3 regions of the Bradyrhizobium sp. WSM4873 genome follow, and region 3 is predicted to be linked to each of the others. Evidence: predicted binding sites of a transcription regulator. Region 3 holds the regulator's gene; each other region holds the start of a gene.
What was found. The regulator LexA, encoded in region 3, represses DNA repair genes until DNA is damaged. The targets are predictions, from matches to a motif close to TGTTCNNNNTGTGTTCNG.

Region 1 (6,149 bases), on a different contig from region 3:
CGACACCGCGCCCTATCGCGAGCTGGTCCGCCGCGGCGTCAACGACTATGTGGTGGGACCGGTCGAAACGCTCGACGTCGTCCGCTCGATCTGCAGCCTGTTCTCGGCGTCCGAAACCATCATCACCGGCCGCGTCATCGCGGTGGTCGGCGCCAAGGGCGGTGTCGGTGCCTCCACCGTCGCGCACAACGTGGCCTGGACCATCGCCCGCGACCTCGCGCTCGATTCCGTCGTGATCGATCTCGACCTCGCCTTCGGTACCGCGGGTCTCGACTACAACCAGGACCCGGTGCAGGGCATCGCCAATGCGGTGCTGTCACAGGACCGGCCGGACACGGCCCTGATGGAGCGTCTGCTCTCCAAATGCACCGAGCGGCTCAGCCTCCTTGCTGCGCCTGCCACCCTCGACCGCGTCTACGATTTCGGCGCGGAGGCCTTCGACGCGGTGTTCGACACGCTACGGATGACCACGCCCTGCATCGTGCTCGACGTTCCCCACCAATGGTCCGGCTGGACCCGACGCGCGCTGGTCAACGCGGACGACATCGTGATCGTGGCCGAGCCCGATCTTGCGAACCTGCGCAACACCAAGAACATGCTGAACGTGTTGAAGGCGGCGCGGCCGAACGACCGGCCACCGCTCTACTGCATCAACCAGGTCGGCATGCCCAAGCGTGCGGAGATCGAGGTCAAGGCCTTCGCCAAGACCATGGAGAGCCAGCCTATCGCGGTGATCCCGTTCGATTCGAAGCTGTTCTCGACCGCGGCCAACAACGGCCAGATGATCGCGGAGGTCTCCAAGAGCCACCGCACCACCGAGCTGTTCCAGAACATGGCGAACCGCCTTGCCGGGCGCGGCGAGGTGAAGAAGCCGAAGCGCTCGCTGCTCGGCCCGCTGCTGAAGAAGCTGAAGGGCAGGTCGGGGCGCGGATCAGCCCCGCATCGCAAGGCGTCGTAGGGACGAGAGCTGAACTCTCTCCGTTCCCTCCCCCCTTGTGGGGGAGGGAACGCACCTCCCTCGGTGCGCTCGGCGAGGCTCAATCTGTCGAGCTCAGGAACGAGCCGGTTACTTCTCCGCCCGCTGCTGCTTCTTCACCAGCAATTGCCGCAGCGCCGTGACCTTTGCCGCCGCTTGATCCGGCGGCAGGTCGGCCTTCACGATGGTCTCGGCCTCCGCCTGCTTTCCTTCCAGTCCCAGCACGAGCGCGAGATTGGCGCGCACGCGCGAATCGGCGGGATTGCGCGCGTGCGCACGGCGCATCGTTTCCTCCGCCCGCGGCAGATTGTTCTGCAGCATGTAGGACAGTCCGAGATTGGACAGCACCGACGGCTCGTCCGGCACGATCTTCAGCGCGGCGGCGTAGTATTGCTGCGCTTCCTCGTTGCGGCCGAGCTGATCGAGCGCGGCGCCCTGCGCCGACAGAATATGCCAGTCGGGATCCTCGGGCGAATGCGCGCGACCGAGGACGTCGAACGCCTGCTGGAAACTGCCGCTGTCGGCGAGCGCGCGGCCATAGCCGGCGAGCAGCGCCTTGTTGTTGGAATGGGTGAGCACGGCCTGCTCCAGCACCGCGAGCGCCTGCGCGCGCTGGCCGGTCTGACGCAACGCCTTGCCGTATTCGAGCGCGATGTTGGGATCGCCAGGTTTGGCACGATAGCGCTCGCGCAGCGCGTCCATGTCCGGCCTCACGTCGGGCTTGGTGTCGGCCCTGCCAGCCGTGTCCGACTTTCCGCCGAGCGCGCCGGTGATGTCTTCGATGCCGGTGGTCTGACAGCCGCCGAGGGCCAGGATCAGAAGCGCGGAAAACAGATATCTCGCCGGAGGAGAGGCGACGGACGAACGCTTGGACATACTCTGATCACTCGGCGACTGATCAGAGATGCTTACCGATTAACGCTAAAGTCCCGTTAAGGCGGGGCGCTTCCGATGGCTCAGTCGGTGAATTCAGCGCCGAACTCGCAGCCGATGCGCCAGCGCAGGCGGCACTGGCGGGAATAGTCGGGTGCGAAGATGATGGTGAATTGCGGCGGCACTTCCAGAAATTCCGCCACTACTTTCACGCCGCCATCCGAAATATCGGTGATCGTGCAGTCCCGCGGCAGCGAACCCGCGCCAAAATGAATCTTGGCGAGCCGCGTGCACATCCGTCGTTCGCTTCTCCGGCGATTTGCAAGCATTTGAATTGTTCACCCGTTAGACCACGGCCCATCCCGCACCCCTAGGAGTAGCGGACATTCGTTGGAATGTGCTGAGCAGAGCAGCTTGCATTCGAGGCGTAGTGTCTTCGTCGTGTTTACGATCGGTTAGGGCCTTCCAGGCCCCCTCAACACGTTCCCGTATTGTTCTTGCAAGGACTGGCCCGCTCTGCTACCCCTAATTGTGCAAAAGGGCAGGCTGGTTCGGGCATGGTTCAGCGGGTTTCTACCGTCGCCTTTGAGGGGATCGAGGCCCGCGCGGTCGACGTGCAGGTGCAGGTCGCGCCCGGTCTGCCGGCCTTCGCGATCGTCGGTCTCCCGGACAAGGCGGTGTCGGAGGCGCGCGAGCGGGTCCGCTCGGCGCTGATCGCCTCGGGGCTGGCGCTGCCGGCGCGGCGGATCACCGTCAATCTCGCGCCCGCCGATCTGCCCAAGGAAGGCAGCCATTATGACCTGCCGATCGCGCTCGGGCTGATGGGGGCGATCGGCGCGATTCCACCGGATGCACTGACCGGCTTCACCGTTCTGGGTGAGCTTGGCCTCGACGGATCGATCGCGCCGGTGGCCGGTGTCCTTCCTGCCGCAATCGGCGCCAATGTGCGCGAGGAGGGGCTGATCTGTCCGGCGGCTTGCGGCTCGGAAGCGGCATGGGCGAGCCCGGACATCCAGATCATCGCCGCAAGTTCACTGATCCAGATCGCGAACCATTTCAAGGGAACGCAGGTGCTGTCGCGGCCGGTGCCGAAGGTGCATGAAGCAGCAAGCTCGCCCCTCGACCTGCGCGACATCAAGGGCCAGGAGAGCGCCAAGCGGGCGCTGGAGATCGCGGCCGCCGGCGGTCATCACCTGCTCATGATCGGCGCGCCCGGCGCCGGCAAATCGATGCTGGCGGCACGCCTGCCCTCGATCCTGCCACCGTTGTCACCGGGCGAGTTGCTCGAGGTTTCGATGATCGCCTCTGTTGCCGGCGAGATCGAGGGCGGCGCGCTGACGGCGCGGCGGCCGTTTCGCTCGCCGCATCATTCCGCCAGCATGGCCGCGCTTACCGGCGGCGGCATGCGCGCACGGCCCGGCGAGATCTCGCTCGCGCATCAGGGCGTGCTGTTCCTCGACGAGCTCCCCGAATTCGATCCGCGCGTGCTGGATTCGCTGCGCCAGCCGCTGGAGAACGGCGAGGTCTCGGTCTCCCGCGCCAACCACCGCGTCACCTATCCCGCGCGCTTCATGCTGGTCGCCGCGATGAATCCCTGCCGCTGCGGCAATGCGTTCGAGCCCGGCTATGCCTGCAAGCGCGGTCGCATCGATCGCTGCACGGGCGACTACCAGGCCCGCATCTCGGGGCCGCTGATGGACCGCATCGATTTGCGCATCGAGGTTCCCGCGGTGACCGCGGCCGATTTGATCCTGCCGCCGCCGGCGGAGGGTTCGGCCGAAGTCGCCGCGCGCGTGGCCGCCGCGCGCGACATCCAGCTCGCGCGCTACGCGGACGCCGGCCTGCCGAAGGTTCGCACCAACGCCGAAGCCCCGGCCTCGGTGCTGGAGGAGATCGCCAAGCCGGATGCGCAAGGCCAGAAGCTGCTGCGCGACGCCGCCGAGACCATGCGGCTGTCGGCGCGTGGCTATCACCGCGTGCTGCGGGTGGCGCGCACGCTGGCCGATCTCGACGGCGCCGACAAGATCGGCCGGCTGCATCTGGCCGAAGCACTGTCCTATCGCGCACTCGCGGAGGATGTGCGGCAGCTGGCGTGATCATTCCGCGCATCAACCCGGCGGTAACGAGTTTCCTTTACGCTCTGCAAACCATAAGGCCCATCAGTTCCCGTACGGGGCCCGGCGAGTAGCGTGTCATGTTGCGTTTCAATATCCTGGCCTCGGTTATTCCCGTTTTGGCGGCCGCGGTGTTTGCCCGCAGCGAGATCGGATCGGTCTCGCATCCCTGCATCGCCCTCGGCGACACCTCGGTCGAGCTGACGTCGCTGTTCTGGACCGCCGGCGTGCATGTCGCCTTCACGGATGATCCCGCGCGCGCCACGGTGCGGGTTCAGATCACCGAGGATGCGGACGCTGCCGACTTCGCGGTCGTCGACGACGGCCTCGGGTCGGAATCGGAGTCCTGCCAGGCCAACCCCTCGACGCGCCTGATCTCGATTGCCGCGCAGCCCGTCGACGGCGGCCAGGTGGTCTATCTCTCCACCGAAGGGCCGGCGGATTACCGCGTCTATGTGCGCTCGAAAACCTTCTCGCAGCGCGAGGCCGCGGCGCTAATCGTCGGCGCCCGCGGCGGCCACCGTCATCTCCAGGCCGCCTCGCTTTGAGCCGCCTCGCTTTGCGCCGTTAACGCCTCGTCAACCCTGTTTGGAGGCGGTCGCGACACCTCAAACTGTTCGCAAGGTCGGCGGCACATCGTCGTTTACAGCGAGCACAGGTTTTTACGAAAAGAGTCGGGTCGGTGGCGATGGATCGGACGTTCCGGATCAAGGTGCGCATGCGCCGCTTCAGGCGACAGTACCCCAGAATCGCCTTCGCGATCCGCTCCATCATGATCTTCTCGGCGACCTTCGGCGGCGCCTATGGGTTTGTCTCCGGCAGCCGGTCCGAGACGTCCGGCTACGATCCCAATGCGTTTGCGATCGGCGTCAGCTTCCTGTTCGCGCTCGCCTGCCTCGGCCTCGCCACGCTCAGCATGCGCCTGCGCTTCGTCAACAAGCGGATGCGTGCACTGGCCGCCCACAACGAAACGCTGATCGACCGCAATTGGGAGCTGAAGGAAGCCGAAGAACGCGCTCGCAGCCTGTTCGAACAGCAGGGCGATCTGATCGTGCTGCGTGACACGAGCGGCCGCATCACGTTCGCCAACGACGCCTATTGCGCGCTTGCCAGACAGGCGCGCCGCGCGCTGGTCGGCACGCGCTTTGATTTCGACGTGCTGGAGCAGGGCGACAGCGCCCGCGAGAGCAACGGAACGCGGATTCACGACCAGAAGATCGCAACGCCGCTTGGCGGGCGCTGGATCGCCTGGCGCGAAGGCTATGTCCGCGTCGATGCCGGCCAACCCGCCGAATTGCAAAGCGTCGGACGCGATGTCACCGACCGCACCGAGACCGAGCGTGCGCTGTCCGACGCCCGCGATCAGGCCGACGCCGCCAACCGGGCGAAATCGCGCTTCCTGGCCATGGCCTCGCACGAGATCCGCACGCCGCTCAACGGCATCATCGGCATGGGCGGGCTGCTGCTCGACACCTCCCTGACGCCGGAGCAGTCGACCTACGCCAGGGCCGTGAAGACCTCGGGCGAAGCGCTGATGGCGCTGATCGAGGAGTTGCTCGACTATTCCAAGATCGAAGCCGGCAAGCTCGATCTCGAGCAGCGTCCCTTCGCGCTCTCAGGCCTGATCGAGGACATCACCGAGCTGCTCGCGCCCCGCGCGCAGGCGAAGCAGCTCGAGATCGCCGCCTATGTCGACGAACGGCTGCCGCTCGAAGTGGTCGGCGATGCCGCGCGGCTGCGCCAGGTGCTGCTCAACCTCGCGGGCAACGCCATCAAGTTCACTGCGAGCGGCGGCGTCGCGCTGATCGTCGAGCCCGGCATCTGGCCGAACGAGATCAGCTTTCTGGTGCGCGACACCGGCATCGGCATCGCAGCCGACGCGCAACAGCGCATTTTCCGCGAATTCGAGCAGGCCGACGAACGCGTCGCCCGCACCTATGGCGGCACCGGCCTCGGTCTCGCCATCAGCGAGCGCATCGTCAAGCGCATGGGCGGCCGCATCACGCTCACGAGCGAGCCGGACAAGGGTTCGACCTTCGAAGTCGCGATTCCGCTCGCGTCAAAGCACGTCGATCCGGAACAGACGGCATTCCCCAGTCCCGATCTCGCGGGCAAGTCGATCCTGCTGATTGCCGACGGCATCGAGGCGTCACTGATCGCGCGGCGACTCGAGCGCTGGGGCGGCC
Region 2 (6,149 bases), on a different contig from region 3:
CGCAGCAGATAGGACGGGTGCACCGTCACCAGCGCCTTGTGACCGTCGGGCAGGTCGATCAGCCGGCCGCGGTTCTTTCCGATCGGGGTGATCTTGCCGAATACGCTCTGCGCGGCGGTCGCGCCCATCGCGACGATGAGATCGGGTTGGATGACGGAGACTTCCCGCTCATACCACTGTCGGCAGGCCTTTATCTCCGGCGTGTTCGGCTTCTGATGCAGGCGGATTTTGCCGCGCGGCACGAATTTGAAGTGCTTCACCGCGTTGGTGACATAGACCTTCTTGCGATCGACGCCGGCCTCCTGCAGCGCCCGGTCGAGCATCTGGCCGGCCGGACCGACGAAGGGATGGCCGGCGAGGTCTTCCTTGTCGCCGGGCTGTTCGCCGACCAGCATGATATTGGCGGACCTCGGGCCCTCGCCGAACACGGTCTGGGTCGCGTCCTTGTAGAGATGGCAGGCGCGGCAATGGGCGGCCTCCTCGCGGAGCGCTTCGAGATCGTCGGGAGCAAGCTTGCGTTTCATCGGAGCCTCCGGCCGCTTTTGAGGCTTGTGTGGATCGGTTGCGGCATTGGCGATCATGGCGCCGGTCATGCGTTCGGCGTCCTCGATCAAGGGCTTAATGATCGAAGCCTCGGGCAGGTTCCTCCAATATTTCTTCGGCATCTCCGTTTGCATCGCCTTCACCTTCAGGCGGGCCGGATTGAAGATGCTGGCGTAGTAACGCCGCCAGGTTTCCTCCAGCCGGTCTTCGCTCGGCGCCTCGCTCTTGCTGACGCCTGATGTGAACGAGAGCGCGTGGCCATCCCAATGTGCGCACAAATCCGCCGTCAGGATCGACCAGGGCATGTCGGCAAAGCGCTTGGCGAAAAACGGCGCCGCGAGCTCGACGATATGATGCTCCGGCTCGAACCACGCGACGTAATGTGCTTCGCGTTCCCTGCCGATCTCGCGGAAGCGCACGAAGGCATGCATCTTGTGCTCGTCGCGGTAGACCGCCTTTGCCATGGCCGTGACTTGCGCGACATCGGCATCGGTCGCGACCTCGATGAGGTCGTGATTGCCCTTCAGCCGAAACAGCAGGCGATAGAGGATCGCGAAACGCTCGGGATCGCGATGCAGGATCGCGGCCTTGGCGAGCTCGACGAATTTTGCAGGCACGTTGAAGGTGCCGTCGCCAGCCGCCGGCGGCGGAGGAGACGGCGAGGGCGTCGCGAACAGCTCCGCTTCGCCGCCCTGCACGGCCCAGGTGACATCGGCCGGTTTCACCTGATGAAGCACGAGGCTACGCGCGGCTTTGCGCCAGCCGTCGAAATCGGTTTCGTTCTCGAGGGTGATGTACTGCATCAGAAGCCAAATCCCAGTTGTGTTGCCTTCGGCTTGAATCGTTCGATCAGCCGTGCCTCGTCGAGGCGATGTGGCGCGGGCCGGTGATCGCTGAGGACGATGAACGGCAGCGCCTTGTTGCGGGGCACATGCAGCCGCGCGAGATCGGCGATGCGGATCGTGGTCGTGCGTCGCGTCGCGATGATGCGCTCGACCGCCTTGGTGCCGAAGCCCGGCACGCGCAACAATTCTTCGCGGCTGGCGCGGTTGACGTCGAGCGGGAAGCGGTCGCGGTGGCGCAGCGCCCAGGCGAGTTTTGGATCGATGTCGAGCGGCAGCATCGCGCTGTCGTCGACGATCTCGCCGACGTCGAAGCCGTAGAACCGCATCAGCCAATCGGCCTGATAGAGTCGGTGCTCGCGCAGCAAGGGCGGCGCGCGCAGAGGCAGCGCGCGGCTGGCATCGGGGATCGGACTGAACGCGGAATAATAGACGCGCCTCAGCCGATATGAACCGTAGAGATTGGCGCTGGTGTGGAGGATGGTGTGGTCGGAGGCCGCGTCGGCGCCGACGATCATCTGCGTGCTCTGGCCGGCCGGCGCGAAGCGCTGCGGCTTGGCTTTCGTCTTCGCGCTGCGGCTTTCCTCGGCCTCGTCCAGCTTCAGCCGCAGCCGGCCCATGGTGCGGCGGATCGCGCGCACGTCTTTCTCGGGCGCGAATTGCTGCAGGCTCGTCTCCTGTGGCATCTCGATGTTTATGGAGAGACGGTCGGCATATTTGCCGGCCTCGGAGATCAATGCATCGTCGGCCTCGGGGATAGTCTTGAGATGGATGTAGCCGCGGAAGTGATGCTCCTCGCGCAGTTTGCGCGCGACGCTCACCACCTGCTCCATGGTGTAGTCGGGGTTGCGGATGATGCCGGAGGAGAGAAACAGTCCTTCGATGTAATTGCGCCGGTAAAAGTCGAGCGTCAGCTTGACGACTTCGTCGATGGTGAAGCGGGCACGCGGCACGTTGGAGGAGGCCCGGTTGACGCAATAGAGGCAGTCGTAATTGCAGGCGTTGGTCAGCAGCACCTTGAGCAGCGAAATGCACCGGCCGTCCGGCGCGTAGGAATGGCAGATGCCCATGCCGGGCGCGGTCGAGCCCATGCCCTTGCCGTCGCTGGAATCCCGCCTCTCGGTGCCGCTGGAGGCGCAGGACGCGTCGTACTTGGCGGCGTCCGCCAGGATTTCCAGCTTGCGTTGCACGTCCATATCGGAATCCCTTTGATTCAGCTCATGAATCCCAAGGCCCGCCAATTCGATTGACTCCCGGGGTGTCGTTAGCTTTATATTAGAACATATCATGAACAAATGAGCTAGCCGCTGGTTCTCTTTTTGAGAGCCACCGGCAATCACCCTTGAGGAGCGGCGTATATGAGCGGCGCACGAACAAGCGCGCTTGCAGCCTTGCGCGGCCAGATCGAGCGCATCGAGACGGCGGAGGTCGTGCATCATCGCGACCGTGTCGCGCTCGGCCATAGCGAAGTCGACAGCGCGCTGAAGGGCGGGCTCGCACGCGCGGCAATCCACGAGGTATTTTGCGAAGGACGTCAGGGCGCGGCCGCGACCGGCTTTGTCACCGGACTTGCGGGGCGCATGACGGCACGCAAACCGCTGCTGTGGGTGCGGCAGGATTTTTCGGACATTGAAGCCGGCGCGCTGTCGATGAGCGGGCTCGCCGAGATCGGTCTCGATCCGCGCCGCATGGTGATGGTGCGCGCCGCCGACGTGGAGAGTGCGCTGCGGACGTCGGCCGATGCGCTCGCCTGCGATGCGCTGGGCGCCGTCGTGCTCGAGCTCTGGGGCGAGACCAGGCAGTTTGATCTTGTGGCGAGCCGCAAGCTGACGCTGGCTGCGCAGTCTTCTGGTGTCACCGGCTTGCTGCTGCGGATGGCCGCGCAACCTTTGCCCTCAACCGCCGAGACCAGATGGATGCTTCGCGCGGCGCATTCGTCGCCGGGCGCGATGTGGAGCGCTTGGGGGGCGCCGCGCTTCGATGCCGAGCTCCTGCGCAATCGTCATGGCCCGTGCGGCCGGTGGATCATGGAATGGAAATGTGATGAGTGCCAGTTCTCTGAATCGTCGGCGTATCCTCAGCCTGTGGCTGCCGCGCCTGCCCATCGATCGGATCCAGCGGTTCTTCGGCAACGTCGGACTGCATGAAAATAATGCACCCAGCATCGTCGTTGCCAAGGACAGCAACGCGCTGGTGATCCATGCGCTGGACGAGGCGGCCGAGCGCCTCGGTCTGCATATCGGCCAGCCCCTGGCCAATGCCCGGGCGATGTGTCCGGATCTAAAGGTGTTCGACGCCGATGCCGTGGCTGATGCGAAGACGATCGGCGACATCGCCGACTGGTGCGACCGCTTCACGCCGCTTGTAGCGCTCGATCCGCCGCACGGGTTGTTTCTCGACATCACCGGCTGCGCGCATCTGTTTGGCGGCGAGGCTGCGCTGTTGCAAACCCTTGTCCGTGCCCTCGATCGCCAGGGCTTTGCCGTCAGCGCGGCGATCGCCGGCACCTCGGTCTGCGCGCGCACGCTGACGCGGCAATCATCAGGGACCATCGTTGCCGATGGCGGGGAGGCGGCGGCAATCAGCCGGTTTCCGGTGTCCGCGCTCGGCGCGGGCGAGACCATCAGCACCGGTTTGCGCCGCGCCGGCTTGAAGACGATCGGCGATGTTGCCTCGCGCACGCCGAGCGAAATCACGGCGCGGTTCGGTGCGCGGTTCTCCACGCTGCTCGCGCATGCGCTGGGGCAGGGCGATGCGCCGATCAATCCACGAAAGCCGCTGCCCGATTACATCGTGGAGAAACGCTTTGCCGAGCCGATCGCGACCGACACCATGATCGCGATGACGCTGTCGCGTCTGGCGGATACGTTGATTGCGTCGATGGAGAAGCAGGGCAAGGGCGCGCGCCGGCTGGAGGCCACATTCTTCCGGGCCGATGGCGCGGTGCGCGCGATCATGGTCGAGACTGGACGTCCCGTGACGCGGAGCGCGGTCGTCGACCGGCTGTTCCGCGAGCGTCTCGATGCCCTCGTCGACCCGCTCGATCCCGGCTTCGGCTTCGACATGGTGCGGCTGTCGGCAAGCCGCACCGAGATCGTGGTGCAGGAGCAGCGCGATCTCGACGCCCATGTCCACGACAATGACGAGCTTGCCGCGCTGATCGACCGCATCGCCGCGCGCATCGGCGGAAAGCGCGTCGTCGTGCATCTGCCGCAGGATACGCATATCCCCGAATGTGCGGTGCTGGCCGCGCCGGCGCAGCATCATCTCGCCGTGGCCATGCAGGCCGAATGGCCCGCGCGCACCGAGACTGAGCCGCCATTGCGTCCGTTGCGGCTGTTCGACAAGCCTGAACCGATCAATGTGCCGTTCGCGACCGTGCCCGACGGGCCGCCGCATCAATTCACCTGGCGCCGCGCGCAGCATGCGGTGGTGCGGGTGGAAGGCCCCGAGCGCATCGCCATGGAATGGTGGCGGCAGGACGGCAAGCAACTGACGCGGGACTATTTCCGTATCGAGGATGCCGAGGGCCTGCGCTTCTGGATCTTTCGCGACGGTCTTTACGAGGGGGAGTGCTTCGACGGCGACGGCAAGCCCGCTCCTCCCGGTTGGTATGTGCACGGTCTCTTCGCATGAACATACCCGCTTATGCCGAGATCGGCATCACCACGAATTTCTCCTTCCTGCGCGGCGGCTCGGATCCGCGCGCCTATGTGCACCAGGCCAGCAAGCTCGGCATTCCCGTGATCGGCATCGCCGACCACAACACGCTCGCCGGTGTGGTACGCGCCTACAAGGAGCTCGACAATGACAAGGTGCTGCACAAGCCGAAGCTTCTGATCGGCACCCGCATCGTCTTCATCGACGGCACGCCGGATATCCTGGTCTATCCGCGTGACCGCGCCGCCTATGGCCGGCTGTGCCAGCTTCTCACCCGGGGCAAGCGCGGCGACGACATCACGCGGATCGCGAAGGGCGAATGCCATCTCACCTTCGCCGATCTCCTTGCGTTTTCCGAAGGCCAGCTCCTGATCCTGACGCTGCCGCATCGCTTCGATACGGCGCAAGCGCAGGACACCCTCGCCAAGCTGAAGGCAAGTCGCGCCGAGGGCGTGTGGCTGGCGGCGAGCCTGGTCTATCGCGGTGACGACCGCCGCCGCCTCGCGCAGCTCGATGATCTCGCCTCAAAAGCAAAAGTACCGCTGCTTGCGACCAACGAGGTGCTCTATCACCACCCCGCGCGCCGTCCCCTCCAGGACGTGCTGACCTGCATCCGGGAAAAGACCACGATCGAGGCGGTCGGCCGGAAGCTGGAAGGCAATGCAGAACGGTTTCTGAAGGCGCCCAGGGAGATGGCGCGGCTGTTCCGCGATTTCCCTGAGGCTGCCGCGGAGACCATGCGTTTTGCGGACAAGATCGCCTTCTCGCTCGACCAGCTCAAATACCAGTATCCGGATGAGCCGGTACCACGGGGCAAGACCGCGCAAGGGCATCTGGAGGATTTGACCTGGGCGGGTGTCGACAAATATTTTGGCGGCGAGATCGACGACAAGCTGCGCGCCACCCTGAAGAAAGAGCTCGCGCTGATTGCCGAACTGAAATACGCGCATTACTTCCTCACCGTGCACGACATCGTGCATTACGCGCGCAGCCAGAACATTTTATGCCAGGGGCGGGGATCGGCGGCGAATTCGGCGGTCTGTTACGTGCTCGGCATCACCTCGGTCGACCCGACCAAAGTCGATCTGCTGTTCGAGCGCTTCA
Region 3 (6,149 bases):
GCAACCAACGCGCCGAGTGTGTTCAGCGCGTTTCCGCTGTTCGACCACGAGCCATATCGATACTGAGTGAAAGGATGCAGGTGACATCGCTGTCTCCCGGAGCTGCGGATGCGCTCCTGTTCGATCTCGGCCGCGTGGTGCTCGATATCGATTTCTCCAAGGCAATCGCCTGCTGGGCGGGACATGCCGGTTGCGAGCCCGAATCCATCGTCGCGCGCTATGTGCGGGACAGCGAAGCCTATCGGTTGCACGAGATGGGGAAGATCAGCGATGAGGACTATTTCGCCTCATTGCGAGCCTCGCTCGGAATCGGCATTTCGGATGCGCAGTTCCTGGAAGGCTGGAACGCGATCTTCGCCGGCGAAATGCCTGATATCGCCGAGCTGCTGCCGCGGGCAGCGAAGCAGATCCCGCTCTACGCCTTCTCCAACACCAACCGGCCGCATGTGGACCATTTCTCGAGGGAATATGCCGACCTCCTCGGCCATTTCCGCGAGCTGTATTTGTCGTCCAGCATCGGCCTGCGCAAGCCGGACGCGAAGGCCTTCGACCACGTCGTTGCGGCGATCGGCGTGCCCGCCGGGCGTATCGTGTTCTTCGATGATCTTGCCGAAAATATCGAGGGAGCGCGGGCGCGCGGCTTGACGGCGGTGCATGTGACCTCGCCCCGGGACGTCGGGAACGCATTGAAGGCATTGGGCATCTGACGACTATCTGTCGTCGCGAAACCCGACGGGAACAATTTTGAAAAAATTGAGGAACCCGATCACTTTGTGCATTTTTGTACAGAGTTCCCGGAACGGAATACCGCCTTCCGGACTCTTAGAGTCCGCTGGGACTTCTACGGACGGATGCATCATCGTGTTGGGCAAGACCTACCTCACCAAGCAGGCCTCTCTTCTTCTTGAATTCGCCAGGACAACTTCAGATTCGGATCTTTCCGCCAAGCTTGTGAGCAAGGCCGCCGATCTGAAATCCCAGGCCGATCCGTTGCCCGACAAGGATAAGGGATCCAAGGCGCCCGACGTAACATCCGGGCAGGCAGGCAGCTGATCGATGCAGGCCGGTGATTTCGTGGCTTCGATGACCACTTTCCTGCCGATCTCTCACGTTCTTCGGATCATGCCGCGACGCGCTTGATCCCGGCTTCCGGAACGATGCGAAGCGGCGGGATGACTGCCCCCGTTTTTGCCTCTGCGCCCGCGCTCGGCTAGAAGACTTGCGGAACATTCGCCCGAACGTGCCGAGCAGGAGTTTTCGCCGTGGCCTTGATGCCGGTTTCCGACGCGCTCGCCGCGGTGCTGGCGGATGCAGAGCCACTGCCGGAAGAAATGATTTCGCTCGACGAGGCCTACCATCGCGTGCTCGCGCGTGACGTCGCGGCGCGGCGCACGCAGCCGCCGCAGGCGATGTCGGCGATGGACGGTTACGCGGTGCGGGCGGCCGACGCCGCGACGATCGATTCGGAGCTCACCGTCATCGGCGAAGTCGCGGCGGGCCGACCGTTCGCCGGGAGGGTCGGCGCCGGCGAGGCCGTACGGATCTTCACGGGCGGCGTCATTCCCGGTGGCGCGGATGCCGTCGTGATCCAGGAAGACACTGTTGTCGCCGGCAAACGTATCACGATCAAGGAAGCCGCGATCGCCGGACGGCACATCCGCCCAGCCGGTATCGATTTCCGCGAGGGCGACGTGCTCCTGCGCAAGGGAAGCCGTCTCACCGAGCGCGACCTCGCGCTCGCCGCCGGCATGAATCATCCGCACCTTGCCGTTTTCAGGCGTCCGAAAGTCGCGATTCTCGCCACGGGCGACGAGCTGGTGATGCCGGGCACCACGCCCGGCCACGGCCAGATCGTCTATTCCAACGGCTACGCCCTGCACGCGCTCGCCCGCAGCGAGGGCGCCGAGACCATCGACCTCGGTATTGCCGCCGACACGCTGGAGGCGACCACCGCCGGCATCCGCAGCGCCCGTGAGAGCGGCGCCGACGTCCTGATCACGACCGGCGGCGCATCGGTCGGCGACCACGATCTGGTCCAGCAGGCGCTGCGGGACGAAGGCATCGCGATAGCGTTCTGGAAGATCGCGATGCGGCCAGGCAAGCCGATGATGCACGGACGGCTCGGCGCAATGGGTGTGATCGGCCTGCCGGGCAATCCCGTGTCGTCCTATGTGTGCGCTTTCCTGTTCATGGTGCCGCTGATTCGCGCCCTGTCGGGCCGTTCGGTGATTCACCATCACCGTGAACGCGCCGTGCTCGGCCGCGACGTCGGCACCAACGACCAGCGCGAGGACTATCTGCGCGCGCATCTGGAGGAGCGTGACGATGGCACGCGCGTCGTTCTTCCCGTCAATCATCAGGACTCTTCGCTGCTTGCGAATCTCGCTGCAGCACAGGTACTTCTCGTGCGCGCACCGTTCGCGCCGAAGGCCGAAGCCGGCACGGCTTGCGAAGTGTTGCGGCTCCCCGTCTGAGCGTCCGGCAATGCGCGTTCCGCGAACTTTGCTCTGTTCACGGTAAATTAAGCAGTTGCGGAACATGTATCGAACATATAGTGTCCGTTCATGATTTGTTTCGAGCATGTAGCGGCTTATAGCCGAATTCAGCGTCTCGGAATCGGACGACATCAACCGGGGGACTTTGGTCGAGATGTTAACGCGCAAACAATACGAGCTTCTGCGGTTCATCAGTGAACGTCTGAAGGAAAGCGGCGTGCCGCCCTCCTTCGACGAGATGAAGGATGCGCTCGATCTGCGCTCGAAGTCGGGCATCCATCGCCTGATCACGGCGCTCGAGGAGCGTGGCTTCATCCGACGCCTGCCCAACCGCGCCCGTGCGATTGAAGTCATCAAGCTGCCGGAGCTCCAGGCAGCCGCAGGCAGCCGACGCGGCTTCACGCCGAGCGTCATCGAGGGCAATCTCGGCAAGGTGCGTGCGAGCTCCAGCCTGCCGGCTGACGAGGGCGAGCGTCCCGTGGCGGTGCCGGTGATGGGCCGCATCGCGGCCGGCACGCCGATCGAGGCGTTGCAGACCCGCAGCCATACTATCAGCGTACCGCCTGACATGCTCGGCTCCGGCGAGCATTACGCGCTCGAAGTGCGCGGCGATTCCATGGTCGAGGCCGGCATCCTCGACGGCGACATGGCGCTGATCCAGCGCAACGAGAGCGCCGATACCGGTGACATCGTGGTGGCGCTGATCGACGACGAGGAAGCGACGCTGAAGCGCTTCCGCCGTCGCGGCGCCTCGATCGCGCTCGAGCCCGCCAACGCAGCCTATGAGGTCCGCATCCTGCCGCCCAACCGGGTGAAGATTCAGGGCAAGCTGATCGGGCTTTACCGGAAGTACTGATACCGGAAGTGCTTCATACCTGAAGTGCTTGGCGCCTCGCGCGCTTCCGACCGGCATCGCCGGTCAGAGATTGGAGCGGATCATCGTCCGCTCCGGCTGGATAGTCGTTCTGGTTCTGCACAGACTATCCGGCCCCTCCTCCGGCGCTGGCTCCTCGCGACGCCCAGGAAACAGCACCGAAACAGCACCGCTTCAAATGGCACCGCGTCGCGGCTCGCGTGTTCGAGGAAACACCATCCAGCGATCAAGTTCGCCCGCCGCAGCCAAGCCGGCAATATTCGCGCATGCGCCTCCCGAATGCATCGCAACGGGCTTTGTTCCTATTGAATTCGGGAAAGATAATGTGATCGCGGCTTGCGGAAGCCAGCCGCAGATTTGCCCACAACCAAGCAGAGCTTTCGTGCTTCCACTCTGATAGAGGCCTGCGCCTCGATAAGAGACGCGGGTTGCTATCCCAGCATGAGGAGCACCCGATGTGTGACTACAGCCTACATGCCGTCGCGTCGCGCCCCGCCGAAGTCGGCGAGACGATCGTCACGACAAGCTTCCGCGGCACCTCGACGCGCGGCTTCGCCTCCGCAGCCGATCCGTCCGTTGCCGTCTGCCTGCTGCCGGGAACGGAGCTCGCCTTCGCCGACGACGTCCGCTACGACAATCGCTGGATCTGGACGCGCACCATCAATTCCCGCGTGGGCAAGTTCGGCAAAATCGATCCGCACGTTCCCGACCGCCATCACGACGCGATCGAATTCCCCGACGGCAAATATGTCCTGGTGACGCAGCTCGTCGAAGGCCAGCGGGCGACCGTGCTGCAACTGCCGGTGACTCAGTCGGTCACCGAGCGCGAGCACAAGGCGCAGATCATCGCCGACAGCAGGCAGCCTACCGTCACGCACCTGCCGATCGGCTGAAACAGCCGCCCTCCGGCTACGAGGTCGGAGGTCAGGATTGAATCGCCATCGCCGGCCGTGGCCGGCGAGATGGTGTAGTTTGCGCCCAGCGAATCCGAGCGGACGCACCGATCCACTGCGTTGCTCCGCACCATCAGATCAATCGTCGGCCTGCAAGTCCGTCTCCGCCGGCGTTGCGTCCTTGATGCGGGACGCGGTCGTCTTTGGCGCGAGGCTGCCGTCGAAATCACCCTCGCCGGCGCCGGCCGGCAACCAGGGGCGGCTCGTGCCTCTCGCCCTCACCGCCTGAACCGCAAAACCGTCGCCACGCTGCGCCAGCGCCAGCGCGCTCTGGCTGGCGAGCCGCCGCCGATCGACCACCATCGCGGCGCAATCGGGCGGCGCGGGACGTGTCGTCACCACCAGCACGGCCCGACTGCAATCGTCCGCGAGAGCGTCGACGCGGAGTGCCAGCGCGACCAGCCTCCCGTCGGCCAGTGGCGTCACGCAGCCGGATTCGTCACAGGACACGCCATCGGCCAGCGAGGCTCTGCCCGCATCGCGGGGATCGGCGTCGGCAGCGAGCCATTCCCTCAGCAGAAAGCTGTCCTTGTTCGTCCTGATCAGGTGCAGATATCCGTCCTTGCCCCGCACGGCGACGCTCGCGCCATCCCCGGCAATCAGGATGTCGGGCTGCCGCGCCGACAGTCCCCAGAGGATCGCTGCCAGCAGCACCAGGGCGCCGGACCAGCGTAGCGGCGTCCGCAACAAGCCCAGCACGATGATTCCCAGGCTCGCCACGATCAGCGGCGCGATTCCGAACGCCGGGATGCGGCCGACCGCGCCCGGCAAGGCCGCGACCCAGCGCGAGACCGCGACCATCCAGTCGATGCCGATCCCCATCAGCCACCAGAACACGCTGTCCAGCCCGAACGGAGCAGCAAGCAGCCCCAACAGTCCCGCCGGCATCACCAGCGCCGAGACCACCGGCATCGCGCCGAGATTGGCGAGCACGCCGAACGGCGTGACACGGTGGAAGTGGAAAGCGGCGTAGGGTGTGGTCGCAAGTCCCGCAATCAGCGAAGCCATGAACAGCATCGCGATCTCGCGGCCGCCCCACATCGCAATGCGCGCGGTCGCCGAATGGTCCGGCGAGGCAAACAAATTCGGCATGCCGATCTGCACCAGCGCCACCAGGCCGAGGGTTGCCGCAAACGACATCTGAAAACTCGGATGCACCAGCGCTTCCGGCGCGACCGCCAGCACGATCAGCGCAGCCACAGCAAGCGTGCGGAAGGTGATGGCGCGGCGATCGACCATCACCGCAATCAGCACCACCGCCGTCATGAAGAGCGATCTTTGCGTCGCGACCTCCGCGCCCGACAGCAGCAGGTAGAACGCAGCAGCGACCAGCGCGGCGGCGGCCGACCATTTCTTGATGGCGAAGCCCGCCGCCAGTCCCGGAATCAGAGCGAGCAGCGCGCGTACCGCGAAGAACACGACACCGGCAACGACGGCCATGTGATAACCGGAGATCGAGAGCACGTGGCCGAGGCCGGAGATGAACATGGCGTCGTTGACCGGCGTGGTGATCGCATCGCGCCGCCCGGTGAGCAGCGCGGTCGCGATCGCCCTGTTGTCACCGTCGAGCGTCGCGCGGATGCGGGCATCGATCGCATCGCGCAGGCCTTGCATGAAGGCCGCGTAACGCAGCCGCAAGCCGCCGGTCTCAGGCGGCGGCGCCACCGTGATTGCGCCCATTGCAAAACCGGAGGCGCCGATGCCCTGGAAGAACATGTCACGCGAAAAATCGTAGCTGCCGGGTCGCACCGGCGCGAGCGGCGGCATCAGCCGCGCCTTCAGCTGAACGAAGCTACCGACCTCCGGTGCGGTGCCTTTGCGGACCGA

Region 1: a site for LexA is predicted at 2,331-2,348, ahead of AC0L21_RS24385 (YifB family Mg chelatase-like AAA ATPase). Genes of this name have one in related genera too.
Region 2: a site for LexA is predicted at 2,662-2,679, ahead of AC0L21_RS17590 (putative DNA modification/repair radical SAM protein). Genes of this name have one in related genera too.

The regions. Positions count from the first base shown of each region.
Region 1 covers NZ_JBVVPS010000020.1:53,785-59,933, reverse strand. Annotated here, with positions in the region: gene AC0L21_RS24400 (CpaE/TadZ family protein) at 1-958, shown strand, start outside; gene AC0L21_RS24395 (tetratricopeptide repeat protein) at 1,067-1,852, opposite strand; gene AC0L21_RS24390 (PilZ domain-containing protein) at 1,933-2,178, opposite strand; gene AC0L21_RS24385 (YifB family Mg chelatase-like AAA ATPase) at 2,407-3,945, shown strand; gene AC0L21_RS24380 (hypothetical protein) at 4,044-4,511, shown strand; gene AC0L21_RS24375 (ATP-binding protein) at 4,652-6,149, shown strand, end outside.
Region 2 covers NZ_JBVVPS010000012.1:18,620-24,768, forward strand. Annotated here, with positions in the region: gene AC0L21_RS17585 (UdgX family uracil-DNA binding protein) at 1-1,346, opposite strand, end outside; gene AC0L21_RS17590 (putative DNA modification/repair radical SAM protein) at 1,346-2,581, opposite strand; gene AC0L21_RS17595 (ImuA family protein) at 2,744-3,532, shown strand; gene AC0L21_RS17600 (Y-family DNA polymerase) at 3,429-5,021, shown strand; gene AC0L21_RS17605 (error-prone DNA polymerase) at 5,018-6,149, shown strand, end outside.
Region 3 covers NZ_JBVVPS010000003.1:326,032-332,180, reverse strand. Annotated here, with positions in the region: gene AC0L21_RS08235 (alpha-hydroxy acid oxidase) at 1-66, shown strand, start outside; gene AC0L21_RS08230 (HAD family hydrolase) at 75-707, shown strand; gene AC0L21_RS08225 (hypothetical protein) at 862-1,053, shown strand; gene AC0L21_RS08220 (molybdopterin molybdotransferase MoeA) at 1,263-2,474, shown strand; gene lexA (transcriptional repressor LexA) at 2,650-3,351, shown strand; gene AC0L21_RS08210 (hypothetical protein) at 3,825-4,262, shown strand; gene AC0L21_RS08205 (ComEC/Rec2 family competence protein) at 4,401-6,149, opposite strand, start outside.